Regions from separate parts of the Methylobacterium sp. WL8 genome, predicted to be linked through region 1. Evidence: predicted binding sites of a transcription regulator. Region 1 holds the regulator's gene; the other holds the start of a gene.

Evidence for each region. Region 1 encodes PhoB, which activates phosphate uptake and scavenging genes when phosphate is short. Its sites were predicted from a motif close to TGTCATNNANCTGTCAT; they were not measured.
Region 2: a site for PhoB is predicted at 13,010-13,026, ahead of FV234_RS03475 (NAD-glutamate dehydrogenase). Genes of this name have one in related genera too.

Annotation. Positions count from the first base shown of each region.
Region 1 covers NZ_VRVF01000002.1:98,300-113,934, forward strand. The annotation lists gene lpxC (UDP-3-O-acyl-N-acetylglucosamine deacetylase) at 43-990, shown strand; gene FV234_RS01285 (outer membrane protein assembly factor BamD) at 1,241-2,119, shown strand; gene recN (DNA repair protein RecN) at 2,299-3,972, shown strand; gene FV234_RS01295 (hypothetical protein) at 4,106-4,318, shown strand; gene FV234_RS01300 (hypothetical protein) at 4,409-4,666, opposite strand; gene pstS (phosphate ABC transporter substrate-binding protein PstS) at 4,979-6,019, shown strand; gene pstC (phosphate ABC transporter permease subunit PstC) at 6,227-7,207, shown strand; gene pstA (phosphate ABC transporter permease PstA) at 7,219-8,109, shown strand; gene pstB (phosphate ABC transporter ATP-binding protein PstB) at 8,160-8,978, shown strand; gene phoU (phosphate signaling complex protein PhoU) at 9,010-9,723, shown strand; gene phoB (phosphate regulon transcriptional regulator PhoB) at 9,786-10,487, shown strand; gene FV234_RS01335 (protein-disulfide reductase DsbD domain-containing protein) at 10,484-12,643, opposite strand; gene FV234_RS01340 (aminopeptidase P family protein) at 12,764-14,569, opposite strand; gene FV234_RS01345 (50S ribosomal protein L11 methyltransferase) at 14,637-15,572, opposite strand.
Region 2 covers NZ_VRVF01000005.1:81,176-96,810, forward strand. The annotation lists gene FV234_RS03405 (heme-binding protein) at 1-273, shown strand, start outside; gene FV234_RS03410 (peptide ABC transporter substrate-binding protein) at 278-1,873, shown strand; gene FV234_RS03415 (ABC transporter permease) at 2,226-3,149, shown strand; gene FV234_RS03420 (ABC transporter permease) at 3,146-4,246, shown strand; gene FV234_RS03425 (hypothetical protein) at 4,275-4,640, opposite strand; gene FV234_RS03430 (MFS transporter) at 4,756-6,234, shown strand; gene FV234_RS03435 (glucokinase) at 6,272-7,294, opposite strand; gene otsB (trehalose-phosphatase) at 7,373-8,122, opposite strand; gene FV234_RS03445 (DUF427 domain-containing protein) at 8,228-8,752, shown strand; gene FV234_RS03450 (serine hydrolase domain-containing protein) at 8,841-10,064, shown strand; gene FV234_RS03455 (DUF2147 domain-containing protein) at 10,138-10,782, opposite strand; gene FV234_RS03460 (bestrophin family protein) at 10,953-11,873, shown strand; gene FV234_RS03465 (GNAT family N-acetyltransferase) at 11,931-12,461, opposite strand; gene FV234_RS03470 (hypothetical protein) at 12,552-12,758, opposite strand; gene FV234_RS03475 (NAD-glutamate dehydrogenase) at 13,088-15,635, shown strand, end outside.

The DNA of each region.
Region 1 (15,635 bases):
TACGCGCGGTGGCGTGGCCGGATCGCGGCCGAGGGCTAAGGAATGCGGACGAACCAACAAACAACACTCAAGGGCGCGGCCGTGCTGAGCGGCATCGGCGTCCATTCCGGAAACCCGGTTGCGATCACGCTGCGCCCGGCTTCCGCGAACCACGGTATCGCTTTCCTCCGCACCGGAATGGCCTCCGGCAACGACCGACTCATCAAGGCCCACCACGCCTGCGTCTCCGCGACCGAGCTCTGCACCGTGATCGGCGACGTCGATTCCGGGGCGGTCGCCACGATCGAGCACCTGATGTCCGCCTTCTACGGATTGGGCGTCGACAACGCGCTCGTCGAGATCGACGGGCCCGAGATGCCGATCCTCGACGGCAGCGCGCTTCCTTTCGTCAAGGCGATCGACGCCGTCGGCATCGCCCAGACCGGCACCGCCCGCCGCTGGATCAAGGTCCTCCGCCACGTCCGCATCGAGGCCGGCGCCGCCTTCGCCGAACTCCGCCCGATCGACCGGGGCTTCCGCCTCGACGTCGAGATCGATTTCGAAAGCCCGGTGATCGGCCGCTCGCGCAAGGCGATGGACCTCACCGCAGCCGCCTACCGCCGCGAGATCGCGCCCGCCCGCACCTTCGGCATGATGAAGGACGTGGAGCGCTACTGGAAGGCGGGCTTCGCCCTCGGCGCGTCCCTCGAGAACACCGTCGCCGTCGGCGAGACCGACGTGGTCAACCCCGAGGGCCTGCGCTTCGCCGACGAGTTCGTCCGTCACAAGTTCCTCGACGCCGTCGGCGACCTGGCGCTCGCCGGGCTGCCGCTCCAGGGGGCCTACCGCTCCTATTGCGGCGGCCACCGCATGAACGTCGGCATCCTCGAAGCCCTCTTCGCCGACCGCGCGAACTACGCGATCGTCGAGGCGCAGGGGACCCGCCGCGAGACCGCGCTCGCCGAATTCGGCGCCGGGCTCGGCATCGCCGCCTTCGCCGGCGACCTCTGAGAGACCCTTCCGGCCTGCCGCCTCCGGGCGATGTGGCCTGCAAGACACAGCCGCCCGCCGATCCGCGCGGGCGCGGAACCGCCGCTTTCATGCCCGAATCTGCCGCCACGGTGAATCGTCCGTGAAGTGCGCGGCAGTCCGGGATGCGGTGGCCGCCCGGACCCGGTAGAGTGCCGGCGCCGACATGAACCCATGATGGCTCAACGGCGCTCCGAAGCGAGGACGCGCCCGTTCGGGGGAAGAACCGCCAATGCCTGTGACCCTTCGGACCCGCGGAGCGGCGGCGGCCGTGCTCATCACCGCCTTCGGCCTCGGTCTCGGCGGTTGCGACGCCCTCGACCCGACCAACCTGTTCGCCGAGAAGTACAAGCCCGAGGTCGTGCAGGACACGCCGGCCGACAAACTCTACAGCGAGGGCTTGGCGAAGATCGAGGACAGCGACTACGAGGGCGCGGTCAAGAAGTTCGATTCGCTCGACAAGCAGTACGCCTATTCCGACTGGTCGCGCCGCGCGCTGCTGATGACGGCCTACGCGAACTACGAGGGCCAGAAGTACGACGACGCGATCACCGCCTCGAAGCGCTACCTGCAGCGGCATCCGGCGAGCAAGGACGCGGCCTACGCCCAGTACTTGATGGCGATGTCGCAGTACAAGCAGATCCCCGACGTCACCCGCGACCAGGACCGGTCCGAGAAGGCGCTCGTCGCGCTGCAGGAGCTCGTCCAGAAGTATCCGACCTCGGAATACTCCACCGACGCCAAGGCCAAGATCCAGATCACCCGCGACCAGCTCGCCGGCAAGGAGATGGAGGTCGGGCGCTACTACCTCGAGCGCCGCAACTTCCCCGCCGCGATCAACCGCTTCCGCGACGTGGTCAGCAAGTATCAGACGACCCGCCACGCCGAGGAGGCGCTGGAGCGGCTGACCGAGGCGTACATGGCGCTCGGCATCGTCGCCGAGGCGCAGAACTCGGCCGCCGTGCTCGGGCACAACTTCCCCGACAGCCCCTGGTACAAGGACGCGCACGCCCTCCTGCAGAACGGCGGCCTCGAGCCGCGCGAGGAGAAGGGCTCGTTCCTCAGCAAGATCTACACCTCGGTGATGGGCCGGACCGCGGCCGCCCAGTAGGCCGCCCGCGCATCACGACGGGACGCGAAAGCGCGGGCGGGGCTTCGGCTCCGCCCGTTTCGCATTTCGGGGGTGCGATCGGCCCGGCATCGGCCTACATGACGGCTTCGTATTTCCCGTAAAGTTTAGGGCACCCGTCCGGATCGACGGACGGGGAGCCGGAGGCACGAAGGCGCGGCATGCTGGTGCAGCTCGCGATCCGCGACATCGTCCTGATCGACAAGCTCGACCTGAACTTCGCCAGCGGGCTCAGCGTGCTCACCGGCGAGACCGGCGCGGGCAAGTCGATCCTTCTCGACGCGTTCAGCCTGGCGCTGGGCGGGCGCGGCGACGGCTCCCTCGTGCGCCACGGCGAGGCGCAGGGCGGCATCACCGCGGTGTTCGACGTCGGCCTCGACCACCCAGCCCGGCGGATCGCCGCGGAATCCGAGATCGACACCGAGGGCGACCTGATCCTGCGGCGCACGCAGATGGCCGACGGGCGCACCCGTGCCTTCGTCAACGACCAGCCCGTCGGCGTGCAGGTCCTGCGCGCGATCGGCGCGGCCCTGGTCGAGATCCATGGCCAGCATGACGACCGGGCGCTCGCCGACGTCACCACCCACCGCGCCATCCTCGACGCCTTCGGAGGCCTGAGCGGCCCGCTCGACGCGGTGGCGAAGGCGGCCAAGACGGTGAAGACCGCCCGCACGACGCTCGCCGAGCACCGCGCCCGGGTCGAGACCGCTCGCCGCGAAGCCGACTTCCTACGCCATGCGGTCGAGGAGCTGGCGGCCCTCGATCCGAAGCCAGGCGAGGAGGCGACGCTGGCCGAGCGCCGCACGGTGATGCAGCAGAGCGAGAAGGTCGCGCGCGAGCTGAACGACGCTTTGGCCGCCGTCGGCGGCTCGCATTCGAGCGTGCCACAGCTCTCCTCTGCCATCCGCAAGCTCGAGCGCCGCGCCGCGCAGCTGCCGGCGCTGGTCGAGCCCTGCGTCGCGGCGCTGGACGCCGCCCTCGTCGCCCTCGACGAAGCCCGCGCCGTCCTCGACGCCGCGGTGTCCGAGGCCGAGTTCGATCCGCGCGAGCTGGAGCGGGTCGAGGAGCGCCTGTTCGCCCTGCGCGCGGCCTCCCGCAAGTACGACGTCGCCGCGGACGACCTCGCGGCCCTGCGTGAGCGCTACGAGGCGGACGTGGCGGCGATCGATGCCGGCGAAGAGGCGTTGGCCGGTCTCGAGGCGACGCTGGCCACGGCCGAATCGGCCTACGCCAAGGCCTCGGAAAAGCTCAGCGCCGGGCGCCGCCGGGCGGCCAAGGCGCTTGACGCGGCGGTGCAGGCCGAGCTGCCGCCGCTCAAGCTCGAGCGCGCGCGCTTCATCACCGAGATCGTCACCGATCCCGAATCGCGCGACCCCGCCGGGATCGACCGCGTCGCGTTCTGGGCGCAGACCAACCCCGGCACCAAGGCCGGCCCGATGATGAAGGTGGCCTCGGGCGGCGAGCTGTCCCGCTTCATGCTCGCCCTGAAGGTGGTGCTCGCCGACAAGGGTTCGGCGCCGACGCTGATCTTCGACGAGATCGACACCGGCGTCGGCGGCGCGGTGGCGGACGCGATCGGCGCGCGGCTCTCGCGCCTGTCGCGGGACGTGCAGGTCGTGGCGGTGACCCACGCGCCCCAGGTCGCGGCGCGCGCCGTCACGCACTTCCTCATCGCTAAGGATGCGGTGAAGGGCGCCGGCCGCGTCGCCACCCGCGTCGCCTCGCTCCCCGTCGCCGCGCGGCGCGAGGAGATCGCCCGCATGCTCGCGGGTGCCACCGTCACCGACGAGGCCCGCGCCGCGGCGGCCCGCCTGCTCGAAGGCGCGGCCGTCTAGGGGGACGCTCCGACGATCCCCGCAAACCGTCGGTTAAGGTTAACACCTTCTTAACCATCGGGACCGACACTGATGCGATCCGGTGGCGACAGCGATTCGCGTACGCCGGCAACGTCCTACTTCGGGGGGGACCATGCATCAGGCCGCAGCCAAGTTCGAAGTCCTCCCGTCGCGCGAGGGCCTCGCGTCGCATCGCGGCGCTGCCAGCGTCGACACCCATCATCTCGGGCAGACCCTACGCACCGTCTATGAGGGCAGCGTCGACAAGCAGCCGATTCCGGACTCCCAGGTCGACCTGCTGCTGCGCCTGCGCCAGAAAGAACGCGACCTGCGCCGCAGCGCCTGAAGCGGGCAGGGGGCAAAGTCCGGGCCGCAAGGCGATCCGACGCAACCTTTCTGGCTCATCGCAGCGAGCCGTAAGGACGCCTCAAGCCATCTACCAGCGCTTGGCGCCCGGGCGCCGCTGATACTCGGCGGCGCGGATGCGCGTCAGCAAGCGGTCCAGGCTCATCAGCATCGAAGCCTCGTCGGCTCGGGCGCGCTCGGCCTCGCCGGGCTCGGTGCTGAAGTTCTGCCGCGCCTTCGCCAGGGCCAAGTCGCGCTCCAAGGCCTCGCGCTCGGCGTGGAGGGCCTGGAAGGCGCCGTCGTCGGGACGCGGCGCACGCGTCGGCGCCGCAGGCGAATCGTGGGGCACGGGAACGTCTTTCCGACCGGGCGAGCCGCGGCGGAATGCCGACGACCGAGCCCGGATCGAACGGAGAACGCGCGAACCCGGCAAAGCGTGCCATCGCCAAGCGATCCCGAACAGATCCCAAGCTGATTTCGCGGCGATCCCGGTCGCCGCGGCGCCGAAGCCGCCCATGTCATGCGGCTGTCATCTGCGTGTCCTAACCGCGGCGGTGTCGAGCCAGGCGGCTGCGGCCGCCGGACTGCCGGACGGCCGGCGCGATTCCGCACCTGCGGATCCGCGCCCCTCGGACGCGCTCGACGGATGACGGAGATCGATGTGAAACCCTTCACCTACGCGCTCGCCCTCGGCCTCGCGACGGCCCAGCTCGCCTTCCCGGCGCTCGCCGCCGACATCACCGGCGCCGGTGCGACCTTCCCGTTCCCGGTCTATTCCAAGTGGGCGGAAGCCTACCGCAAGGACACCGGCACCGGCCTGAACTACCAGTCGATCGGCTCGGGCGGCGGCATCAAGCAGATCCAGGCCAAGACGGTCGACTTCGGCGCCACCGACGCGCCGCTGAAAGGTCCGGCCCTGGAGAAGGACGGCCTCGTCCAGTTCCCGACCGTGATGGGCGGTGTCGTCGCCGTCGTGAACATCCCCGGCATCGAGCCGGGCAAGCTCAAGCTCACCGGCGACGTGATCGCCGACATCTACGCCAACAAGATCACCAAGTGGTCCGACCCGAAGATCGCCGCGCTGAACGACGGGCTGAAGCTGCCCGACGCCAACATCACCCCGGTCTACCGCTCGGACGCGTCGGGCACGACGAACATCTTCACCACCTACCTCAGCCAGGTCTCGGAGGGCTGGAAGAAGGAGTTCGGCGCCGCCACCACCGTGAGCTGGCCCGCCGGCCAGGGCGGCAAGGGCAACGAGGGCGTCACCGCCACCGTCAAGCAGGTCCCGAACGCCATCGGCTACGTCGAGTCGGCCTACGCCAAGCAGAACAAGCTCAGTTACGCGCTGATCCGCAACAAGGCCGGCAAGTTCCCGCAGCCGGACGACAAGGCGTTCCAGGCCGCCGCCGCCAGCGCCGACTGGAAGAGCCAGCCCGGCTTCGGCATCACGCTCACCGACCAGGCGGGCGAGGATGCGTGGCCGATCACGGCCGCGACCTTCATCCTCGTCCACAAGGAGGCCGCCGACCCGGCGAAGTCCGCCGACGTGCTGAAGTTCTTCGACTGGGCCTACAAGAACGGCGACAAGCTCGCCTCCGACCTCGACTACGTTCCGCTGCCGGACGCCGTCGTCGGCCTGATCCACGAGGAGTGGAACCAGGTGAAGGGCAAGGACGGGAAGCCCGTCCTCGGCATGTGAGGCCGACGGCGCGGGGCGGACTCCACCGCGCGCCTCGATCGTCGACTCGTCGGGCGGCCACCGGGACCACGGTGGCCGCCCGACCCCCGAGCGGACCGGCTTCCTCCCATCCGGTCTCACTCCCATCCGGTCTCACTCGCATCCGGTCTCGCCCTCGCGCCCGGCCGCACGGCGCGCTACCACCCCAGACGGTGAAAAGAACCGCGGATGACCGCCTTGACCGAACAGATCGCCCTGACGCGCTCCGGCACGAGCACGCGCTCGCGAAAGGGGCCGAGCAAGGGCCTCGACGCCCTGTTCCGCGCCGCCTCCTACGGTTCGGCCCTGCTGGTGCTGGTGGTGCTCGCCGGCATCCTTGGGTCGATCCTCTACGGCGGCTGGCCCGCCTTCCGCGAGTTCGGCTTCGGCTTCCTCACCTCCAGCGCCTGGAACATCGGCACGGAGCAGTACGGCGCCCTCGTCGCCGTCACCGGAACCCTCGCCTCGGCGCTGCTGGCCCTGGTGATCGGCGTGCCGATCTCGCTCGGCATCGCGATCTACCTGACGCAACTCTGCCCCGGCTGGGCGCGCAAGCCCGTCGGCATGACGATCGAGCTGCTCGCGGCGGTGCCGAGCATCATCTACGGCATGTGGGGCCTGTTCATCTTCGCCCCGTTCTTCGCCCGCTTCGTGCAGATGCCGGTCTCGAACGTCGTCGAGGGCCTGCCGATCGTCGGCACGCTGCTCTACGCCCGCGTGCCCTCGGGCGTCGGCGTGCTCACCGCCGGCATCATCCTGGCGATCATGATCGTGCCGTTCGTGGCCTCGATCGCCCGCGACATGCTCGACCAGATCCCGACGATCCTGCGCGAGAGCGCCTACGGCATCGGCTGCACCACCTGGGAGGTGGTCCGCCACGTCCTGCTCCCGCAGGCCTCCGTCTCGATCATCGGCGCGATCATGCTCGGCCTCGGCCGCGCGCTCGGCGAGACCATGGCGGTGACCTTCGTGGTCGGCAACGCCAACCGGCTCTCGGCCTCGGTGTTCGACCCCGGCTCGACCATTGCCTCGCGCATCGCCAACGAGTTCAACGAGGCCGACGGCCTGCAGCTGAACTCGCTGATGGCTTTGGGCTGCATCCTGTTCGCGATCACCTTTGTCGTCCTGATCATCGCCCGCTTCCTGACGCGCCGCGTCAAGGTCGCCTGAGGGAGCCCGTCGTGGACGCCAACAACACGATCCGTCCCGCGCCGGCCCTCAAGCCGACCCGCATCCGCGGCAGCCGCCGGGTCGCCGACCGCACCCTGCGCCTCGCCTGCCTCCTTGCCACCGTGCTCGGCGCTGTCGTCCTCGGCTCGATCCTCCTGATGCTGATCATCGAGGGCGCGCGCGGGTTCTCGCCGCTGCTGTTCACCCAGCCGACGCCCGGCCCGGGCTCGGAAGGCGGCGGCATCGCCAACGCCATCCTCGGCAGCCTGGTGCTCACCGGCATCGGCATCCTCGTCGCCACGCCGATCGGCCTGATGGCCGGCACCTACCTCGCCGAGTACGGCCGCGGCTCGAAGCTCGCCGAGGTGATCCGTTTCCTCAACGACATCCTGCTCTCCGCGCCCTCGATCCTGATCGGCCTGTTCGTATACACCCTGATGGTGCGGCCGATGGGGAGCTATTCGGGCTGGGCCGGCGGCGTGGCGCTGGCGATCATCGCGACGCCGGTGATCGTGCGCACCACCGAGGACATGTTGCGCCTCGTCCCCGGGACGCTGCGCGAGGCCGGCGTCGCGCTCGGCGCCCCGATGTCGACGGTGATCCGCAGCGTGACGTGGCGGGCGGCGTCGGCCGGCATCGTCACCGGCATCATCCTGGCGCTCGCCCGCATCGCCGGCGAGACCGCGCCGCTGCTGTTCACGGCGCTCAACAACAACTCGTGGTTCAGCCGCGACCTGATGGGCGGCGTCGCGAACCTGCCGGTGATGATCTACCAGTTCGCGCTCTCGCCCTATCCGAACTGGCAGCAGCTCGCCTGGGCCGGCGCGCTCCTGATCACCATGACGATCCTGCTGCTTTCGGTCGTCGCCCGCGTCGTCATCAAGCCGCAGACCGCGCGCTGATGTCCATGGGGACCCAGAACCCGCCGCCGGCACCCACGAGGAACACGACGATGAACGCCGCCCCCGCGATCAGCGCTTCCCAGTTCGACGGCCGGAACCCGGCCGACGAGCACGCGCCCATCCGCATCGCCGCCAGGGAGCTGAACTTCTATTACGGGCAGTTCCATAGCCTGAAGAACATCAACCTCGACTTCCACGACCGCCAGGTCACCGCCCTGATCGGCCCGTCCGGCTGCGGGAAGTCGACCCTGCTGCGCACCTTCAACCGGATCTACAGCCTCTACCCGGAGCAGCGCGCCGAGGGGCAGGTGCTGCTCGACGGCCAGAACGTGCTCGACGCCAACGTCGACCTGAACGAGCTGCGCTCGCGCATCGGCATGGTGTTCCAGAAGCCGACGCCGTTCCCGATGTCGATCTACGACAACGTCGCCTTCGGCCTGCGCCTCTACGAGAAGCTGCCGAAATCCGAGCTCGACGGCCGCGTCGAGTCGGCCCTGCGCAAGGCCGCCCTGTGGGACGAGGTGAAGGACAAGCTCAAGCAGTCCGGCATGGGCCTCTCCGGCGGCCAGCAGCAGCGCCTGTGCATCGCCCGCACGGTGGCCCAGAGCCCCGAGGTGATCCTGTTCGACGAGCCGACCTCGGCCCTCGACCCGATCTCGACCGGGCGCATCGAGGAGCTGATCGAGCAGCTGCGCAGCGAGTTCACGATCGTCATCGTGACCCACAACATGCAGCAGGCCGCGCGCATCTCGCAATTCACCGCCTTCATGTATCTCGGCGAGGTCATCGAGGTCGGTCCGACCAACCGCATCTTCATGAACCCGACCGTGCGTCAGACCCAGGACTACATCACCGGCCGCTTCGGCTGAGCCGCATACGGATCGATCGAGGACCAAGCCCATGCCCGGCCACATCGTCACGTCCTACGACACCGACCTCGAGGACCTGCGCCGCTCGATCTCCGAGATGGGCGGCGTCGCCGAGAAGATGATGACCGAGGCGACCGACGCCCTCGTTCGCCGCGACACCCAGCTCGCTCAGGCGGTGATCCTCGCCGACAAGCGCCTCGACACCCTTCAGCGCGAGATCGAGGAGCGCTCGGTGCTGCTCATCGCCCGGCGCCAGCCGATGGCGATCGACCTGCGCGAGACGATCTCGGCGATCCGCGTCTCGGGCGACCTCGAGCGCATCGGCGACCTCGCCAAGAACATCGCCAAGCGCGTCGTCGCGATCAGCGACCAGGCCCAGGCGCAGAAGATCGTGCTCGGCGTGCAGCACATGAGCGACCTGGTGCAGGAGCAGCTCAAGGACGTGCTCGACGCCTATGCCAGCCGCGACGTCTCGGCGGCGCACAACGTCTGGGAGCGGGACGGCGAGATCGACGCGCTCTACAACTCGCTGTTCCGCGAGTTGTTGACGTACATGATGGAAGATCCGCGCAACATCTCGTTCTGCACGCACCTGCTGTTCTGCGCCAAGAACGTCGAGCGCATCGGCGACCACACCACCAACATCGCCGAGACGATCCATTATCTCGCCACCGGCGAGAACCTCGCCGGTGACCGCCCGAAGAACGACGCGTCGAACTACGCGACGGTGACGCCCGGCGCCTGAGACGCCTGTCGGCGTCTCACGGCGGCCAAGGAAGTCGGGCGGCCCGCCCGGGAGTGCCCTGCATGCGTACGCGGATCCTGATCGTCGAGGACGAGGAGGCGCTCACCACCCTCCTGCGCTACAACCTCGAAGCCGAGGGCTTCGAGGTCGATTCCGCCGCCCGCGGCGACGAGGCCGAGCTGCGCCTGCAGGAGCAGGTGCCGGACCTGATCCTGCTCGACTGGATGCTGCCCGGCCTCTCGGGGATCGAGCTGTGCCGCCGGGTGCGGGCGCGGCGCGAGACGGCGTCCCTGCCGGTCATCATGCTGACGGCGCGCGGCGAGGAGGGCGACCGCATCCGCGGCCTCGGGACTGGGGCCGACGACTACATCGTCAAACCGTTCTCCGTGCCGGAGCTCCTGGCCCGGGTCCGCGCGCTGCTGCGCCGGGCCAAGCCGACCCATGTCGCGAACCTCCTGGAGGCCGGCGACATCGAGCTCGACCGCGACAGCCACCGCCTGCGCCGGGCGGGCAGCGAGATCCACCTCGGGCCGACCGAGTTCAAGCTGCTCGAATTCCTGATGCAGAGCCCCGGCCGGGTCTATTCCCGCGAGCAGCTCCTCGACGGCGTCTGGGGCCACGACGTCTACATCGACGAACGCACCGTCGACGTGCATGTCGGCCGCCTGCGCAAGGCCCTGAACCGCACCGGCGAGACCGACCCGATCCGCACCGTCCGCGGCTCGGGCTACGCCTTCGACGAGACGTTTTCGGGCGAGGATTAGGGCACCTTCGTTCCCGCGCCCGCGAGCCCCGCGCTGCGGCCCGTCGCCGTCACGGCGTCCAGCGCGCTCAGCACCGTGCCCTCGGTGAGGATCTGCGGCAGCACCGTCGGCTCGCCTGGCCCTGCGTAGAGCAGGTAGAGCGGCACGCCGCTGCGGCCGTGGCGCTCGAGCAGGCGGGTGATCTCCGGATTCTGGTTGGTCCAGTCGCCCTTGAGGTAGGTGACGTCGCGGGCGCGCATCGCTGCGCCGACCGCCGCCGTCCCGAGCGAGGTGCGCTCGTTGACCTGACAGGTGATGCACCACGCCGCGGTCATGTCGACGAAGACCGGCCGGCCGCCGGCCAGCAGCGCGTCGAGGCGCGCCTGCGTGAACGGCTCGACGCCCTCGGCCCTGGTCTGGGCGCCCGGCGCGATCCGGTCGCGGTCGAGGGTGAGGGCGAGCGCCGCCACGCCGACGACGGCGAGCACCGCGAGGCCGCGGGCGAGCTGCGCCCGCACCGGGCGCGCGTCGCGGCCGAGTTCCCACGCCCAGGCGGAGAAGCCGAGCAGCACCAGTCCGATCAGCGCGGCGAGCAGGCCCTGCGGCCCGACCTGCTGGGCCAGCACCCAGACCAGCCACGCGACCGTGGCGTAGATCGGGAAGGCCAGCGCCTGCTTCAGCACGTCCATCCAGGCACCCGGGCGGGGCAGGGCGCGGAGCGCCGCCGGCCACAGGGTCAACGCCAGGAAGGGCAGGGCGAGGCCGAAGCCGAGGCTCGCGAACACCACGAGGCCGGCGGCCGTCGACTGCGTCAGCGCGAAGCCCACCGCCGAGCCCATGAAGGGGGCGGTGCAGGGCGTCGCCACCACGGTCGCGAGCACGCCGGTGAAGAACGAGCCTTCGAGTCCGGCCCGCCGGGTCAGCCCGTCGCCGAGCCCGGCGAGCCGCCCGCCGAGGTGGAGCATGCCCGACAGGCTCAGGCCCATGGCGAAGAGCAGGTAGGCCAGGGCGGCCACCACGGTGGGCGATTGCAGCTGGAAGCCCCAGCCGATCCCGGCTCCCCCGGCCTTCAGCGCGATCAGCAGCGAGGCCAGCGCCAGGAACGCCGCCAGCACGCCCGCCGTGTAGGCGAGCCCGTGCAGGCGGACCCGCCCCGGCGCCTCGCCGGAATGCTTCACCAAGCTGAGCACCTTGATCGACAGCACCGGGAAGACGCAGGGCATCAGGTTGAGGATCAGGCCGCCCAGCAGCGCGAGGCCGGCCGCGGTCCAGAGCGTCAGGGTCTCGGCCGGCTCGGTGCGCGGGATCGCCGGCGCCACGCTCGGCATCGCGCTGCCGGCCGCGAGCGGCGCCTCGTCGCCCAGCGCGAAGGCCTGGCGGACGAGACCGTCGCCGGTCTCCTCCTCGATCGCCAGCACGCCGGGCAGGCTCTCGGGCGCGGCGTCGGTGGGCGTCGCGCGGGTCAGCGTCAGGTGGAGGCCGGCCGCGTCCACGGTGAAGGGCTGCGGCGCGGCGTTCTCGATCGCCGTCTCGGAATAGGGAAAGAACGCCACCGCGCGGAGCCTGTCCGCGGCGAGGCCCGGCGCGTCGAGGTCCAGGGCGAGGCGGTCGCCCTGGCTCGACAGCCGCACCGGCCACGGCGAGGCCTTGGGCAGGGCGGCGCGGGCACGCACGAACAGCGCGGCGTTGGCCGGATCGGCCGCGGCCTCGCGGGCGACCGGCAGGGTCAGGGTGAGGTCGGCCGAGCCGGGGATGCATTCCTTCTCGCACACGAGATAGGTGAGCTTGCCCGCAAGCGTCACGGGGGCTGCCGGGTCGAGGCTTGGCGGCGGCGTCACCCGCACGAGCAGGATCGCCTCGCCCTCGTAGCCGAAGTTCATCAGCGTCGCGATCGGGATGCGGTGCGGTGCCGGCCACTGGATCGCCGAGGCCGAGAAGCCGGCCGGCAGCGTCCAGGTCACCTCCGGCGGCAGGCCCGAATCGCCGGGGTTGCGCCAGTAGACGTGCCAGCCCGGCTTCATCGCCATGCGGATGGCCACGGTGAACGGCGTGGCGCCGGCCATTGCCGCAGGCTCCGCCACGAGGCTCGCCCGCACGAGGTCGGCCGGCGGCTTGAAGCCTTGGGCCGCGACGGGCCCGGCGAGCAGCGATAGGAGGAGGGCGAGAAGACGGAGCATGCGGTCCCTTCGCGCGACCGTCCACGACGGTTTCACGCTGCTCTGGTCATAGGCGCGAACCGGCGGAGGGTAAAATCGCGACGGCGCGTCCGGGTGCCGCGCGGAGGATCGATCCTGGGTTCAGAGTGCCGCCGTCGCCCGCTCCAGCCAGGCTCGCGTCTCCGGGTCGAGGTCCGGGTCGAGCACGTCGCGGACGTGGGCGTGGTAGGCGTCGATCCAGGCGCGCTCGGCGGGGCTCAGCATCTCCGGCACGATCAGGCGGCGGTCGTAGGGGACCAGCGTCAGGGTCTCGAAGCCGAGCACCGGGCGTTCGCCGCCGGGCACCTCGCGGGGCTCGACGAGGACGAGGTTCTCGATGCGGATGCCGTAGCCCCCGGCGCGGTAGTAGCCCGGCTCGTTGGAGAGGATCATCCCCGCCTCCAGGGCGACGGTTCCGGTCTTGGCGATGCGCTGCGGGCCCTCGTGCACCGAGAGGAAGGCGCCGACGCCGTGGCCGGTGCCGTGGTCGAAATCGAGGCCGGCCTCCCACAACGGCAGGCGCGCAAGGGTGTCGATCTGCGCGCCTGTGGTGCCCTTGGGGAAGACCGCGCGGCTGATGGCGACGTGGCCCCGCAGCACGCGGGTGTAGCGATCACGCATCTCCGCGCTCGGCGCGCCCACCGCGACCGTGCGGGTGATGTCGGTGGTGCCGTCGGGGTATTGCGCGCCGGAATCGATCAGGAACAGCTCGCCCGGCTCCGCCCGCCGGTCGGTGGCGCGGGTGACGCGGTAATGCACGATCGCGCCGTTCGGCCCGGAGCCGGAGATCGTCGGGAACGAGACGTCGCGCAGGTCGCCGCCGTCCGCGCGAAAGTCCTCCAGCGCCTCCACCGCGGCGACCTCGGTGACGTGGCTCTGCCCGTCGAGCCAGGCGAGGAAACGCACCACGCTCGCCCCGTCGCGCCGGTGTGCGGCGCGGGCGCCGGCGATCTCGGCGGCGTTCTTCACCGCCTTCATCGCGGTGATCGGGTCCGGGCCGACATCGGGGGTGCCGCCCACCGTCGCGACGCGCTCCTTCAGGGCGGCGGCGCCGGTGGCGGCGTCGAGGCGCACGCGCTTGCCGGCGAGCTCGCCGAGCGCCGGCTCGAAGTCGTCCCGCGAGGCGATGTCGGCGACCGGGGCGAGCGCCGCCCGCGCCTCCTCCGTCACGTCGTGCGACACCAGGAATAGCCGCGGCCGGCCCTCGCGCGGCAGGATGGCGTAGCCCAGCGCCAGCGGCGTGTGCCCGACGTCGCCGCCGCGCAGGTTGAACGCCCAGGCGAGGTTGTGGGGATCGGAGATCACCAGCGCGTCGCACTGGCCGGCCTCCAGCTCCACGCGGATGCGCGCGATCTTGTCGCTCGCGGTTTCGCCGGCGAAGTCGAGCGGATGCGCGATCACGCGGCCCGATGGCGGCTTCGGGCGGCCGGCCCAGACCGCGTCCACCGGGTTCTCCGATAGCGCCTTCACCGAGGCGCCGGCCTTGGCGGCGGCATGCTCGAGGCGGGCGACCCCGTCGGGGGTGTGCAGCCACGGGTCGTAGCCGAGCACTGCGCCGCGCCGCAGGGTCCGGCCGATCCAGGCCTCGGCGGTGCTCTCGGCGAGGGGCACGACCGTGACGACGCCCGGATCGACCTGTTCCGGCGCCTGGATGGTGTAGCGCCCATCGACCATGAGTGCTGCGGCCTCGGCCAGGATCACGGCGGTGCCGGCCGAGCCGGTGAAGCCGGTGAGCCAGGCGAGCCGCTCGGCGTTGGCCGGGACGTATTCGGATTGGTGCTCGTCGGCGCGGGGCACGACGAAGCCGTCGATTCCGGCCTCGCGCAAGGCGGCGCGAAGGGCGGCGACGCGCTCAGGCCCCTTGCGGTGGCTCGGGTCGTCGAAGGTCTGGAATCGGGTGCGGTTCATGCGCCCACGGTATCGCCGGCGGCACCCCGCGGGCAACCGAACGCGGGCCGTCCGCCTCGGATCGGGCTCAGCGCCGGGCGGACCCGGCCAGCGGCCGCTGCGCCGCCCCGCCGCGGCGCAGCACCAGGGCGACCCAACCCTCGATCGTCCCCCGCGAGGCGAGGTGGAAGCCCTGGTGGCGGTAGGCCGAGAGCACGCCGGCCACGTCGCGCTCGATCAGCCCCGAGAGCACCAGCACGCCGCCCTCGGCCACCACCGCCGAGAGCGTCGGCGCCAGGCCGCGCAGGGGGCGGGCGAGGATGTTGGCGAAGACGACGTCGAAGTGGCGCGTCCGCGCGGCCATGGCGTTGCGCACCCCCGGGCCCTCGTAGAGCTTGAGGTAGGGTCCGAGCCCGTTGGCGCGGGCGTTGGCGCGGGCGGTGCGCACCGCCTCGCCGTCGAGATCGCCGGCGATCACCGGGCGGCGCAGGGCCTTGGCGGCGGCGAAAGCGAGGATGCCGGTGCCGGTGCCGACGTCGAGCACCCGGCCGGGGCGGCCACGCTTGAGCACGTCCACCAGGGCCTTGAGGCAGCCGAGCGTCGTGCCGTGGTGGCCGGTGCCGAAGGCCAGCGCCGCCTCGATCTCGATGGCGAGCTCGTTCGGCCGCACGGTGTCGCGGTCGTGCGAGCCGTGGATTCGGAAGCGTCCGGCGCGCACGGGCACGAGGCCTTCGAGCGAGGCGCGGACCCAGTCCTTCTGGTCGACGGTGCGGAACTCGGCGGCGTCCGCCTTCGCGCCGACCACGGGGCGGATCAGGTCGCGGATGTAATCTTCGTCCGGCGCGTCGGCGAAGTAGGCCTCGAGCCGCCACGTCACCCCGTCCTCGGACTCGAAGGCGGCCACCGCCGTCTCCGTCGGGTCGAACATCTCGCCCAGCAGGTCGGTCATCGTGCGCGCCGACCGCTCGTCGGTCATCAGCTGCAGGACGTGGGTCGGGCGGTTCGGGTGCAGGCCTTCGAGCATGGCCGCCTCTACCACCCTCGGATCGGAGCCGCCACAAGCGGATCGAACCGCGGCAAAACCGCC
Region 2 (15,635 bases), on a different contig from region 1:
GCGATGGGCAAGGCCAACGGCGCCCTGGCGCTCGGCCTCGGCTCGCGGGCGATCCATGCCCGGGCGGAGGCCCAGCCCTACTTCGTCGCGGCGGTGAGCCACGTGGTCGGAGCCGCGGCCCTGGTGCCGGTGCCGGGCGGCGTGCTGATCCGCGCGGCGGACGGCCGTCTGCTCGGCGCCGTCGGCATCTCGGGCGACACGTCGGACAACGACGAGATCTGCGCGCTCGCCGGCATCGAGGCCGCCGGGCTGGTGCCAGAGACCGGCGCCTGAGCCGATGCGCCTGCCGCGCCGTGGCTGGCTTTCCGGCGCGGGCGCCATGCTGCTCGCGGGTACTGCCGGAGCGCGGGCGGCGCCGGACGGCACGTATCGGCGCGGCAACGACGCCGACCCCGAGACCCTCGACCCGCACCGGTCGTCGACCGTGGCCGAGGCGCACATCCTGCGCGACCTCTATGACGGGCTGCTCACCTACGACAACCGCGGCGCCATCATCCCCGGCGCCGCGCAATCCTGGCGCGTGTCGGACGACGGGCTGACCTACACCTTCACCCTGCGCGAGGGCGGGCGTTGGTCGAACGGCGACCCGGTCGAGGCGGAGGCCTTCGTCTACTCCCTGCGCCGCATCCTCGCGCCGGAGACTTCGGCAAAGTACGCCGAGGTGCTGTTCCCGATCCGCAACGCGGCGGCGATCAACCGCGGCGCGATGCCGGCGACGGCGCTCGGCGTCGCCGCGCCCGACCCCCGCACGGTGACGATCGCGCTGGAGGCGCCGACTCCCTACCTCCTCGAACTCCTGACGCACCAGACCGCGCTGCCGGTGCACCGTCCGTCCGTCGAACGCTTCGGCGAGAGCTTCACCCGGCCGGGCAACCTCGTCTCGAACGGACCCTACGCTCTGGTCGACTCGGTGCCGAACGACCGCATCGTGCTCAGGCGCAACCCGCATTTCCACGCGGCGGCCGAGATCGCGATCCCGCAGGTCGCCTTCGTGCCGACGCCGGACCTGTCGAGCGCGGTGCGGCGCTACGATGCGGGCGAGCTGGATTCGCTGGCCGACCTGCCCGGCGACCAGATGGCGTCGCTGCGCCGCCGCTTCGGCGACCAGGTCGTGCTCGGGCCTTCGCTCGGCCTCTACGCGCTGGCGGTGAACACGCGGAAGCCGCCCTTCGACGACGTCCGCGTTCGGCGCGCCCTGTCGTTGGCGCTCGACCGCGAATACCTCGCCGAGGCGTTGTGGGGCGGCACCATGAGCCCGGCCTACTCGCTCTGCCCGCCCGGGCTCGACAACTACCGGACGCCCCCGGAGACGGAGGGGCGCACCCGCCTCCCGATCGACAACGAGGAGACGGCCGCCCGCCTGCTCGCGGAGGCGGGCTTCGGGCCGGACCGGCCGCTGCGGGTCGAGTACCGTTTCAACACCAGCGACAACAACCGCAACACCGCCGTCGCGGTCGCCGAGATGTGGCGCGGCCTCGGGATCGAGACCCGGTTCGTCTACACCGACGCCAAGACCCACTTCGCGTATCTGCGCGACGGCGGCGACTTCGACGTCGCGCGGATGTCCTGGATCGCCGACTACTCCGACCCGCAGAACTTCCTGTTCCTGCTCACCACCGGCAACGACGGGATGAACCCCGGCCATTGGTCGAACGCCGAGTACGACGCCCTCCTGGCGAAGGCCGCGGCCGAACGCGACCTCACCGCACGCGCCGACCTTCTCTACCGCGCCGAGGCGCTGGTGATGCGCGACCCGCCGTGGATCCCGGTGATGCACACCCGCTCCAAGGCGCTGATCGCGCCGCGCCTGCACGGCTACGTGCCGAACCTGCGCAACGCCGCGCCGACGCGGTTCCTGCGGCTCGTCGGATGAGCGGGCGCTTGTCTCGCCTCGGCGCGCGACGGATACACTTCGGCACGACCGGCGGGGCATTTTATGAACGATGGAGTACGGCCGGCCTCGCCCGGGATGGGCATCCGGGCCGGATGTCCCGAGGCGCGGCCGGCGTGATCGCACCAGCAAGGCTCCATCGCCTTTACGTATCCCGTAGCGGGTCGGGAGAGGGGAGCGACGATGCCGGATACGGCGCTCCCCTCTCCCGACCCTCGCTGACGCGAGGCCCACCCTCCCCCGCAGAGGAGGGAGGGAGACGCGCCTTTTACGAATGCGGCGAGCCGTGTGCCAGGTGGGTTGCCCCAGCGTCCAAGCATCGGTCGTTTTGCGCATGACCGGCTACGTGCTGCGCCGGCTGCTGCAGGCGATCCCGACGCTGTTCGTGGTGATTGCGCTGAGCTTCTTCCTGATGCGGCTCGCGCCCGGCGGGCCGTTCGACCTGGAGCGGCCGTTGGCGCCTGCGGCCATGGACAACCTGCGCCGGGTCTACGGGCTCGACCAGCCGCTGGCGGTGCAGTTCGGGCGCTACCTCGCGGCCCTGGTCCGGGGCGATCTCGGGCCGTCCTTCTCCTTCCGCGACATGAGCGTCGCCGACCTGTTCGCCCGCGGCCTGCCGGTGTCGATGATCCTCGGCGGCTTGGCGCTTGCCGTCTCGCTCGCGCTCGGCGTCGGCCTCGGCGCGTGGGCGGCGTACCGTCGCGGCGGATGGGTCGACCGTTTGGTCGGGGCGGCCGCCTCGCTCGGCCTGTCGGTGCCGGGCTTCGTCGTCGCGCCGCTGCTGCAGATCGCCTTCGGCCTCTCGCTGCGCTGGCTGCCGGTGAGCGGCTGGGAGGGGGGCGCGCCCTCGCACCTGATCCTGCCGGTGATCACCCTGGCGCTGCCGCAGGCCGGAGGCATCGCCCGGCTCACCCGGGCGTCGATGGCGGAGGCGTTGCGCGCCCAGCACGTGCGGACCATGCGCAGCCTCGGCCTGCCGCCCTGGCGCATCGCCCGGCACGCCCTGCGCGGCGCGCTGCTGCCCGTCGTCGCGATCCTCGGGCCGCTCTCGGCCAGCCTGCTCACCGGCTCGGTGGTGGTCGAGACCATCTTCGGCCTGCCCGGGATCGGCCGCTACTTCGTCGAGGGGGCCTTGAACCGCGACTACACCCTGGTGATGGGGACGGTGGTGCTGGTGGCGGTGCTCGTCGTCGTCCTGAACCTCGTCGCCGACCTCGTCTCGGCGTGGCTCGACCCGCGCCTGCGGCTGCACGCGTGAGCGCGCCGCCCAAGTCGCCGACGCGCCGCGCGATCCTGCGCCTGTCGCGCGACCGTGGCGCGATGACGGCGCTCGCCGTGCTCGCTCTGATGACGCTCGCCTGCCTGGTCGGCCCGCTGCTCACCGGCCATGCGCCCGCGCGGACCTACCCGGACCTGCGCCAGCTTCCCCCCGGCCTCGCGGCCCAACCCGACGCGGATCGTCTGCGGCCCACGCTCGATCGCCTCGCCTTCCGTATCCGCGCGACGGTGGCGGAGGCCGAGAGGACGGGCGACACGCTCCGCCTCGTCCTGGCCTCGGACGCAACGATCGACCCGCGCGGCCTCGTCTACCTGCCGCGCTCAGACCTGTTCGGCGCCCCCCGCGTCGTCGCCAGCGAGGACGACGGGCGGCGCCTCACCGTCGCGGTGCCAGTGCGGAGGCTCCACTTCCTCCTCGGCACCGACGTGCATGGGCGCGACCTCCTCAGCCGCAGCCTCGTGGCCGGCCGCGTCTCGCTGCTGATCGGGCTCACCGCGACGCTGGTCGCGCTTGGCGTCGGCATCCTCTACGGCGCCGTCTCGGGGTTCGCCGGAGGGGCCGTCGACGCCGCGATGATGCGGGTGGTCGACATCCTCTACGCCCTGCCGTTCGTGTTCTTCGTGATCGTGCTGGTGGTGTTCTTCCGCGCGAGCCTCGCCCTGATCCTGGTGGCGATCGGCGCCGTGGAATGGCTCGACATGGCCCGCATCGTCCGCGCCCAGACCCTGGCGCTGCGCCGCCGCGACTTCGTCCGCGCCGCCGAGGCGCTCGGCCTGTCGTCCGCCGCGATCCTGCGGCGGCACATCGTGCCGAACACCCTCGGGCCGGTGACGGTCGCCGCCACCTTGCTGGTGCCGCGGGTGATCCTCCTGGAGAGCTTCCTGTCGTTCCTCGGCCTCGGCGTGCAGGAGCCGGCGACGAGCTGGGGCGTGCTGATCGCGGAAGGCGCGCGCAGCCTCGAATCCGCGCCGCACATGCTCGCCGGGCCGGCGGCGTTCCTGGTTGCGACCCTCGTGGCCCTCAACGTGCTCGGCGACGGGCTGGCCGCCGCGCTCGATCCGCGGGCGGAGGCCTGATCGCGCGGCCTGATTGCGAGGCGTGGCCTCACCGTATCTCGGTATAGGCCGGGTAGACCTGCCGAACCCGGCGCCGCTCCTCAGGGATCGGCATCGCCGGGCGCACCCGCGCCTGCGCCGCCGCCGGCAGGACGATGTTGGTCTCGGCCGGGCGCAGGCGCCAGCGGTCGGAGCCCGACATCGTCACCGGCTGCCGGTCCCGGGCCAGCGTCGCGTCGGCCCCGTGGGTCGGCACGACGGCGAGGCCGGCGAGCGCCGCCGTCGCCAGGATGCCCAGCCGCAGGCAGGGCCCGAGGCGGCGGGCCTGGGAGCGTGCATGAGAGCGGGGGTGGGACGGAGCACGGAACCGCGACGGGGAGCGGACTGTCTTGCGAACGTCGAGGCGAGGCTTCATGGGAGGCATCCACGGTGATGCCGTCATCAAAGCCCGCAACGATGAAAGCTCAGCCGAACCTTTCGCTGGTCTCCGCCGTTCTGAACAGGCGTCTCGAGTCAAGGTAAACACAGTCATGGCGACCAAAGTCGAGACCGCGTCGGGCAAGACGACGCCCGAGCGCGCCCCCATGGGCACGATCGTCGACACCGACATCTCCGCACGACTGGACCGCCTGCCCTGGGGCCGGTTCCACGTCCTCGTCATCGCGGCGCTCGGCATCACCTGGGTGCTCGACGGGCTGGAGGTGACGCTGGCCGGCGCGCTCGTCGGCGCGTTGCGCAAGGCGCCGATGAGCTTCACCGAGTTCGATGTGGGGCTGGCCGCCTCCTCCTACCTGGTCGGCGCGGTTACGGGGGCGCTCGGCTTCGGCTGGCTGACCGACCGCATCGGCCGCAAGAAGCTGTTCTTCATCACGCTGGCCCTCTACCTCGCGGCGACCGCGGCCACGGGCCTGTCGTGGAACGTCTACTCGTTCTGCATCTTCCGCTTCCTCACCGGCGCCGGCATCGGCGGCGAGTACACCGCGATCAACTCGACGATCCAGGAGCTCGTGCCGGCACGCGTCCGCGGCTGGACCGACCTCGTGATCAACGGGTCGTTCTGGATCGGCGCCGCGCTCGGCTCCTTCCTCTCGATCGTGCTCCTGAAGCCCGAGGTGATCGACCCGGCCTGGGGCTGGCGCGTCGCGTTCTTCACCGGCGGCGCCATCGGCCTCGTGATCCTGCTGCTCCGCACCTGGATCCCCGAGAGCCCGCGCTGGCTCGCGACCCACGGCTACACCGCCGAGGCCGACCGGGTGGTCTCCGGCATCGAGAAGCGCTTCACCGACGAGGGCCACACCCTGCCGCCGGTGGACGAGGGCAAGCGGATGAAGCTGCGCACCCGCGACCACACCCCGCTCTCGGAGGTGTTCGGGACGATGTTCGGCACCTCGCGCAAGCAGACCGTCGTCGGGCTCGCGCTGATGATCGCGCAGGCGTTCTTCTACAACGCGTTGTTCTTCACCTACGCCCTGGTGCTGGAGCGGTTCTACGGCGTGCCCGGCGGCAGCGTCGGCTGGTACCTGCTGCCGTTCGCCCTCGGCTCCTTCCTCGGGCCGCTGCTCCTCGGGCGCCTTTTCGACACGGTCGGCCGCCGGCCGATGATCGCCTTCACCTACGGCATCTCGGCGGTGCTGCTCGCGGGCGCCGGATACCTGTTCAAGATCGAGGTGTTCGGGGCCTGGGCGCAGACCGGCGTGTGGATGGTGGTGTTCTTCTTCGCCTCCGCCGCGGCGAGCGCCGCCTACCTCACCGTCGCCGAGACCTTCCCTCTGGAGATCCGGGCCCTGGCCATCGCCGGCTTCTACGCCATCGGCACCGGCATCGGCGGCGTCTCGGGGCCGCTCCTGTTCGGCTCGCTCGTGGAGACCGGCTCCCGCGAGGCGGTCTTCGGCGGCTATCTCGTCGGGGCCGCGCTGATGGCGGTCGCGGCCATCGTCGGCGGCCTCTTCGGCACGGCAGCCGAGGGACGCTCGCTGGAGGACGTGTCGAAGCCGCTCGCGGCGGCCTGACGGTCCTGTTGCGATGCCATCGCGCGTGGCGCTGGGGTCAGGCCCCCCGGCGCCACACCTGGCCGTGATAGACGAAGGTCTCGCCCTCGCTCGCCAAGGCCGCGAGGCCGGTGAAGGCGGGGTCGTGGACGGTGATGACGCTGGTCGGGATCGCCCGCATCATCGCGGAGAACGGCGCCTTGCGCTCGAACGCCGCGCGGAAGCCGCCTTGCTGCAGGAGCTTGACGATCCGCGGGGCGATGCCGCCGCCGACGTAGACGCCGCCGGTGGCCAGGAAGGTCAACGCGAGGTCGCCGCAGACCCGGCCGAGCAGGCGCCCGAACAGCTCCAACGCTTCCGCCGCATGCGGGTCGGAGGCGTCGAGGCCCGCCTGGGTCACCGCCGCCGGCTCGATCTTCTCCGCCGGCACGCCTGTCCGGACGTGGCGCACGGCGGCGTGCAGGCGGGCGAGGCCAGGGCCTGAGAGCACCGTCTCGACGGTGACCCGGTCCTCGACCCGCTCCAGGGCGTGCCAGACCTTCTCCTCGAAGGCGTCCGAGGGGCCGAGGTCGGTGTGGCCGGCCTCCGTGGAGACGATCGCGAGGCGGTCCGAATACGGGACCAGGGCCGCGGCGCCGAAGCCGGTGCCCGGCCCGAGCACCACGCGGGCGCCGCCCGGCTCGTGCCCGACCGGCCCCACCAGAGTGAGGTCGTGCGGCGCGATGCCCGCTGCGCCGGCCGCGACCGGCACGTAGTCGTTGACCACCACGGAGGTCTCGAGGTCGAAGTCGGCGCCGATCTTGGCGCCCTCGATCACCCAGTGGGCGTTGGTGAGCTGCACCTTCGGGCCGTCGACCCGGCCGGCGATGGCGAGGATCGCCGAGCGCGGCGCCGGCCCGCCCGCGTGCTTGCCCCCTTGCCCGTCCTTGGCCAGGGCCGCGCGGATGGCGCTCGACGGATCGGGGTGGCCCGCCGTCGCCTCGTGCGAGAGCAGGCGCGGCGCCGCGCCCTTCGACTCGACCACCCCGAAGCGGGCGTTCGTGCCGCCGATGTCGCCGACGAGGACCGGAAACGCGAACATGCGGTACCCTTTCCCGATCGACGCGGGGCCGTCCCGGCCGACGCGTCGCTGCCTATCCGAGGGAGTCGCCGGCGCGGCTCAGGCCGCCGGCAGCGCGTCCAGATCGATGGTCCCGCCCGCCGCCCAGCCGCCTAGCAAGGCCCGCACCGCGTCCGGGCCGGGCAGGCGCCGTTCTGCCGCGGTCTCGCCCGGTCCGATCCGGATGCCGAGGCCGCCATACGCCGCGACGCTGGCGAAGGCGATCTCGTCGGTGCGGTCGTCGCCGAGGAACACCGCGCGGCGGCCGGCATAGGGGGCGTTCTCGAGGAAGGCGCGGATCGCGTGCGCCTTGGTGGCCGAGGCCGGCACGATCTCGCCGACCGCCTTGCCGAGCTGGAGCCGGTAGCCGCCCGCCAGCTCGGCGGCGATCGCGGTGACCGCCTCCTCCGCCCGCTCGGCGTCCGCCGGCGTCGCCAGACGCCAGTGCACGGCGACCGAGGCGCCCTTGTCCTCGATCAGCACCGCGTCGAGGTCGGCGACCATGGCCCGGAGCCGGGGCATCCGCGCACGCAGCTCCGGATGGTCGTCCGGGCTGCCGCCGGTGAGGACGCCGTCGACCCGGCGCTCGACCCCGTGCAGGCCGGCGACGTCGAAGGCGGCGGGCGCGAGGAAGGCGTCGATCACCGAGACCGGGCGACCGGTGACGATCGCCAGCGCCCCGTCCAGCCGCGCATGGAGCGCCTGCAGCATCGGCACCAGGTCCGGCTCGACGCGAACGAGGTCGGGCCGTGGCGCGATCTCGACCAGCGTGCCGTCGAAATCGAGGAAGAGGGCGATCGGTGTGTCCAACGTCGGCGCTCCAATGTCCGTTCGGGGCTAGCATGTCGCGCGCCTGCGGCAAACGCATTGTCGCGCCGCCCTATCTCTCGGGGACGACGAACGGAGGACGACGCGATGCATCCGACCCCAGCCCCGACGAAGCCCGGCGAGGAGAGCGTTTGGGATTATCCCCGCCCGCCCCGGCTCGAACCGGTCGCCGCGACCCTGAAGGTCGTGCTGGCCGGCCGTACCATCGCCGAGACGCGGGCGGGCTTCCGCGTGCTGGAGACCAGCCATCCGCCGACCTACTACTTCCCGCCGGGCGACGTCGCCGCGGGCGTGCTCGGGCCGGCGCGCCGGGCCGGGATCTGCGAGTGGAAGGGACGCGCCGTGCTGTTCGACGTTCTGGCAGGCGGCGCGACGACCCCTGGCGCGACGACCCCTGGCGCGACGATCCCGGGAGCAGCTTGGGCCTATCCCGATCCGACGCCGGGCTTCCGTGCGATCGCGGGCTACGTCGCCTTCTATGCCGGCCCGATGGAGGCCTGCTTCGTCGGCGGCGTCCGCGCGGAGCCGCAGCCGGGCGGGTTCTACGGCGGTTGGATCACCCCCGGCGTCGTCGGCCCGTTCAAGGGCGGCCCGGGAAGCATGGGTTGGTGAGCCGTTGCAGCGGTCCTGAGAGCTGTACCGCCGCGCGGCGACCGCTACATCGGGCGTCGGGAGCCGAGGGGCGCATAAGGATTATGACATGAGCGATGCGATCGACGGCAGGCCGCATGAGGTGGGCGTGGACCCCGGCCGCCTGGAGCGGATCGACGGCTGGATGCGAGACCTCGTCGCGCAGGGCAAGCTCGCCGGGCTGTCGGTGAGCGTGGCGCGGCGCGGGCGCACGGTGTTCCGGCGCGCCCACGGCTTCGCCGACCTCGCCCGCAAGACGCCGTTCACCACGGATACTGTGACGCGCATCTACTCGATGACGAAGCCGCTGACCTCGGTCGCGGTGATGCAGCTCTACGAGGAGGGCCGCTTCCAGCTCGACGACCCGGTCTCGCGCTTCCTGCCGGAATTCTCCGAGATGCGGGTCGCGACCGGCGGCAACCGCGCCAAGCTCGAGACCGAGCCGGCCCGCCGCCCGATCACCATCCGCGACCTGCTCACCCATACCGGCGGCCTGACCTACGGCTTCATGGAATCGACCCTGGTCGACGCACTCTACCGCCAGCAGGGCGCCGACTTCCTGCGGCCGGATGCGAGCCTCGCCGAGGTGGTGGCCACCGTGGCGAAGCTCCCACTGCTGTCGCAGCCGGGGGAAGCCTGGAACTACAGCGTCTCGACGGACGTGCTCGGCCACCTCGTGGCCGTCGTCTCGGGGCGCGACTTCGCGGATTACCTGCGCGAGGCCGTGATCGCGCCGCTCGGCATGGTCGACACCGACTTCTTCGTGCGTCCCGAGAACCTCGGTCGGTTCGCGGCGAACTACGTCTACGATCGCAGCCGCACGCTCACGCTCTACGACGACGCGGTCGAGACCACCTTCGCCAAGCCGCCGGCGATCGCGGGCGGCGGCGGCGGCCTCGTCTCGACGGCGTCGGACTACATGCGCTTCTGCCGGTTCATCTTGAACAGGGGCGAACTCGACGGCGTGCGCCTGCTCGGACGCAAGACGGTCGAGCTGATGACCATGAACCACCTGCCCGGCGACCTCGCGGCAATCGGTACGCCGCGGTTCGCCGAATCGTCCTACCACGGTATCGGCTTCGGGCTCGGCTTCTCGGTGATGCTCGATCCGGCCAAGGCCCAGATCGTCGGCACGCCCGGCGAGGTCGCCTGGGGCGGCATGGCCTCGACCGCGTTCTGGATCGACCCGGCCGAGGACCTCGCCGTGGTGCTGCTGACGCAGCTCGTCCCGTCCTCGGCGCTGCCGATCCGCAAGGAACTGCGGGTGCTGACCTACGCCGCTTTGGTCGATTGAGACCTGATCACGTGATCCGCGGTCGCCTTCTATCCGATCGCGCCGCCGAGGCGCGATCGGTTTAGGCCATGGACTATTCGGCGGCGGGGGCGGCCGTGGTGCCGGCCGGGGCCGGCTTCGCGCCGGGCTTCGGCGCGGGGGGCTTGGCCGCGTTCGCGCCGGTCGCGGCGGGCTTGCCGGCCATGTATTCCGGATCGGTGCGCGGGCCGCCCGGGCCGTTGGTCGGCCCGGTCATCTGGCCGGCGACCACGTCGGTCACGCGGTTCCAGGTTTGCGACTTGCACAGGAACGCGATCAGGCAGCCGCGGACGGTGAGTTCCTCCGGCGTGTCGGACCAGATCGTCACGTCGTAGGACTTGCCGTCCTCGGAATTGTAGATCTTGCCCTCGTAGTGGGCGTCGGCGTTCGGCTTCAGCCCCATGATGAGCTGGTGGCCGAGCGAGGCGCGGGCCTGCTTGCTCGCGTCGGGGTTCTTGAAGTCGACCCGCGGCTGGCCCTTGTCGTTGAGCGGCACCTTCAGCCACACGACGTAGCCGCACAGGCTCTTGTTGCTCGGGCCGCACTTCTCCACCCGGATGCGGGCGCGCCCGTCCTCGGTGAGCCACGTGCCGCTCGGGTCCGCAGGCGTCGCCGCATGGGCGACGCCAGTCAGCATCGCCAGCGCCATCGCACGTCCGGCCCAGGCGCCGATTCCCGCGCCGATCCGTCGAACCGTCATACCCATTACTCCTTGCCGCGCGCCGGCTGCGTGGCCTTGGCCCGTCGGCGTGCACGATCTCTCAGGCCCGCCAATCCGCTCCGAACATGACGGGATCATGGCCGTGCGGCGGCTCGCAGGGGACGCGCGGCCGATGACGGGGGCGGCCCGGACGGCTAAGCCTGCCGTCCATGATCGTTCGCCCGCGCCCCAACCTCTTCGCCATCCTGTTCACCCTGCGTGGCTCGATCCTGCCGCGGGTGGCGCTGAAGGTCCTCGGGCTGACGGCCTTCGCCGCCCTGGTGGTCGCCGTCGAGCAGCGCGTCCCGGAGAAATTCCCGGTGACGGCGGGGATCGGGCCCTTCACCCTGATCGGGCTGGCGCTGTCGATCTTCCTGAGCTTCCGCAACAACGCCTGCTACGAGCGCTGGTGGGAGGCCCGGAAGGCCTGGGGGGCGCTCATCGTCGAGGTGCGCGGCTTGAGCCGGACCCTGGTCGCGCTGCTGCCCGGCGACGCGCGCGCCGGCCTTCGCCGGTCGAGCCTGCGCCGGGTCGTCGGCTTCGGCCACGGCCTGCACGCGCGGCTGCGCGGCCTCGACGAGGCGGCGGCCGTCGCGCCCTGGCTGCCGCCGGCCGAGGCTGCGCGGCTGCGCGCCTGCCCGAGCCCGACCGATGCGGTGCTGGCCGGCCTGACCCGCGACCTCGCGGACGCGTATCGCGACGGGCACCTCACCGACGTGCTGTTCGGCCTCCTCGAGCGCAAGGTCTCGGACCTGTCGGCGATCCACACCGCCTGCGAGCGCATCCACGGCACGCCCCTGCCCTTCGCCTACACGCTGCTGCTCTACCGCACGGCGTGGCTCTACTGCCTGCTGCTGCCGTTCGGCCTGTCGGCCTCGCTCGGCTGGGCGACGCCAGTCGCGACCATGCTGGTGGCCTACACCTTCTTCGGCCTCGACGCGCTCGGCGACGAACTCGAGGAGCCCTTCGGCCTCGAGGCGAACGACCTGCCCCTCGACGCGATGCTGCGCACGGCCGAGCGCACGGTGCTCGACGCCCTCGGCGAGCCGCTGCCGCCCGCGATGGAGCCGGTGCGCTACCGGCTGGACTGAGCGGGCGGGACCTTCGCACGCGGCGTTCGGCGTCCATTTTTTCGCGAAGTTGCGCGGTCACGCCCGCGTCGGGGCCGTGTCCGGTCCGGGGCCGAGCCGCCGCTGCATCAGCACGGTGCCGAGCCAGCGCCCGTGCTTGTGGCCGACGTTGTCCAGCACGCCGACATGCGCGAAGCCCAGGGCCACATGGAGGGCGGCCGACGTCTCCGAGCCCGGATCGGTGATCACCGCCACCATCGCCCGCGCGTCGATCGCCTCGCAGGCCGCGATCAGGGCCGTCAGGAGGGCGCGGCCGATCCCGAGCCCGCGCGCGGCCTCGGCGACGTAGACCGAATCCTCCACCGTCGAGCGGTAGGCCGCCCGCGCGCGGTACGGGCCGGCATAGGCGTATCCGCGAACGACGCCGTCCTGCTCGGCGGCGAGGTAGGGGAAGCCGTCCGCGACCAGCGCCGACCGGCGGCGCGCCATCTCGGCCTCCGTCGGCGGCTCGACCTCGAAGCTCGCCGTGCCGTTCAGGACGGCGTCGGCGTAGATCCGGGTGATCGCGGGAATGTCGGCCTCCACGGCCGGCCGTAGGTTCGGCGTCATCGCTCCGCTCACGCAAAGAAGGGGCCGGCGCGCATGCGCCGGCCCCTCTGCCGTTAACCGTGCGGCGGCCGATCGAGGACCGCCCGTGGCTTACTCGGCCGCGGTCATCTCGGCGGTGAAGTGGCCGCACCAATCCTGAGAGGCCACCACCGGCCACAGGCCCTTCGACTCGGGAGCCGGCTGGCTGACCGGCGGGTTGAAGCGGCACAGGCCCTGGTCGCCGGCGGCGGAGGCGCCGTTGGTCTTGTGGTCGTCGAAGAAGCGGCAGCTGTCGCAGGAGGCGTTGGTCGAGGTCATGGGGTCACTCCGGTTCTGGCGTCTGTCGCGAGCCTTGGAAACCGTCGCCGGCCCCGTTGCCCGTCCGCAGTTCTTAATTAGAACAGCTCCAATGAAGCGTCAACCGGTCGGCGGGCGCGTTGTTCCCGCGCTCGCTGCGATCTGCGGAAACCGATCGCGGCATGGCGCCTGCTGGCCGGTAACGGACTGAGCGCGGAAACGCCGGTCGTTGCGGCCCGCCTGTCACCCGCTGCCGGTCCGTGGGCGGCGAGCGTCATCGACTCGCCATGGGCCCTCCCCTAACGTCCGCGGCGGAACCGGCGCCGGTGCCGGTTGGGAGGGTCCCGCCCATGGTGCTGGAAACCGAATCGGCCCTGGAATCGGCCACTGCGCTGGCCACGAGCGAGGCGAAATCCGCCCGCACCGACCTCATCGAGGCGGCGGCCTCGGTCGTCGGCGGGCGCGGCGGCCCGGGCGGCTTCGTCCGCGACCTGTTCGGGCGGGTGCCGCCGGAGGATCTGGCGCCCTACCCGGCCGAGGCGCTGGCCGACCTCGCGATCGCCGCCCGCGACCATCTCGCGATGCCCCGCGCCACCGGGTCGGCGGCGAACCTGCGCCTCGTCGACGTGGCTTTGCCCGCCCTCGGGCGCACCCGCGAGCTGACCGTCGTCGAGGTCGTCAACGACAACCGGCCCTACCTGCTCGATTCGACCCTGGCCGAGCTGACCGAGCAGGGCCTGACGCCCCACCTCGTCGCCCACCCGATCCTCGGCGTCGAGCGGGATGGGGCGGGCGCCCTGCTCCGCGTCGTCGGCGAGACCACGGCGGACGCCCACGGCGCGCTGCTGCGCGAGAGCTTCATCCACATCCACCTCGACCGGCTCGATGCCGGCGAGGCGCGCGAACGCCTCGAAGCCGGCCTCGCTCAGGTCTTCCGGGACGTGGCCCTCGTCACGGACGACAACGACGCGATGCTGGCGCGGCTGGCGGAGCTCGCCGAGGGCTACGGCCGCAACCCCCCGCCCCTGCCGGAGGGCGAGGTCGCCGAGGCGCGGGCCTTCCTCGAATGGCTGCGCGACGGCCACTTCACCCTGCTCGGCATGCGCGAACACGCGCTGCCCGGCGAGGCCGCCACCGAGGCCGAGAGCCTCGGCATCCTGCGCGATCCCGGCCTCGCGGTGCTGCGCCGCGGCCGGGCGCTGGTCGACATGACGCCGGAGATCGTGGCCTTCCTCGAAGAGCCGCACGCGCTGATCATCACCAAGTCGAGCCTCAAGGCCCGCGTCCACCGGGCGGCGCATCTCGACTACGTCGCGGTGAAGCTCTTCTCCACCACCGGCAAGCTCACCGGCGAGGTCCGCATCGTCGGGCTGTTCACCGCGGCCGCCTACACCGCGCTCGCCCGCGAGGTGCCGTATCTCCGCGGCAAGGTTGCGGCCGTGGTGGAAAAGGCCGGCCTCGACCCGACGAGCCATGCGGGCCGAGCGCTGCTCGCGGTGCTCGAGACCTACCCGCGCGACGACCTGTTCCAGATCGACGTGGACCGGCTGTTCCGCTTCACCCTCGCCATCGCCAACCTCGCCGACCGGCCGCGCATCCGCGTCCTGTCCCGGACCGACCGGTTCGGGCGCTTCGTCTCGCTCCTCGTCTACGTGCCGAAGGACCGCTACGATTCGGTCGTGCGGGCCCGCATCGGCGCCTACCTGGCGCAGGAGCACGGCGGCCGGCTCTCGGCGACCTATCCCGATCTGCCCGAGGGGCCGCTGGCGCGCATCTACTACGTGGTCGGCTTCTCGGAGGCCGGCGCGCCGGAGCGCGACCCGTCGGCGCTCGAAGCCGGGATCGCCGCCTTGGTGCGGACCTGGGGCGACGCGCTCCGCGCCGCCCTCGGCGACGCCATGGGCGGCTCGGAGGCGCGGACGCTGGCCGCCCGCTACGGCGAGGGCTTCTCGGCGGCGTACCGCGAAAACTTCTCCGCCGAGGTCGCCATCGGCGACATCGCCATCCTCGAATCGCTCTCCGAGGAACGACCGCGCGCGGTCGCCATCGACCGCCGCGACACCGACCCGGCGGCGCAGGTGCGCCTCAAGGTGTTCTCGCGCGGGGCGTCGCTGCCGCTGTCGGACCGGGTGCCCGGCCTGGAGAACCTCGGCTTCCGCGTGATCAACGAGCGGACCTACAGCGTTTCGGCGGTCGGCGCCGACACCAGGGTCTGGCTGCACGACATGCTGCTGGAGCGCGCCACCGGCGCGGCGATCGAGATCGGCCCGCTCGAGGCGCCGCTGGAGGCGGCGATGCTCGCCATCGCCGCGGGCCAAGCCGAATCCGACGGCTACAACCGCCTCGTGCTGGAGGCCGGCCTCGCCTGGCGCGACGTGGCTTTGCTGCGGGCGCTCGGCCGCTACCTGCGCCAGCTCCGCGTGCGCTACGGCCAGGATTACCTCGCCGCGACCCTGAGCCAGCACCCCGGCATCGCCCGCCAGCTCGTCGCTTTGTTCTACGCCCGCTTCGACCCCGTCACCGAGGGCGACCGCCAAGCGAACGAGGCCGCCGTCCGCGAGGCCATCGAAACGGCGCTCGCCGACGTGACCAGCCTCGACGAGGACCGCATCCTGCGCCGCTTCGTCAACCTCGTGGAGGCCGCGGTCCGCACCAACTTCTTCCAGACGGCCGCCGACGGGCTCCCGCGCGAGACGATCGCCTTCAAGTTCGCCTGCGCCAAGGTGTCCGGGATGCCGCTGCCGCGGCCGTTCTTCGAGATCTTCGTCTACGCGCCCCGCGTCGAGGGCCTGCATCTGCGCTACGGCTATGTCGCCCGAGGGGGCCTGCGCTGGTCCGACCGGCCGGAGGATTTCCGCACCGAGATCCTGGGGCTGGTGAAGGCCCAGCAGGTGAAGA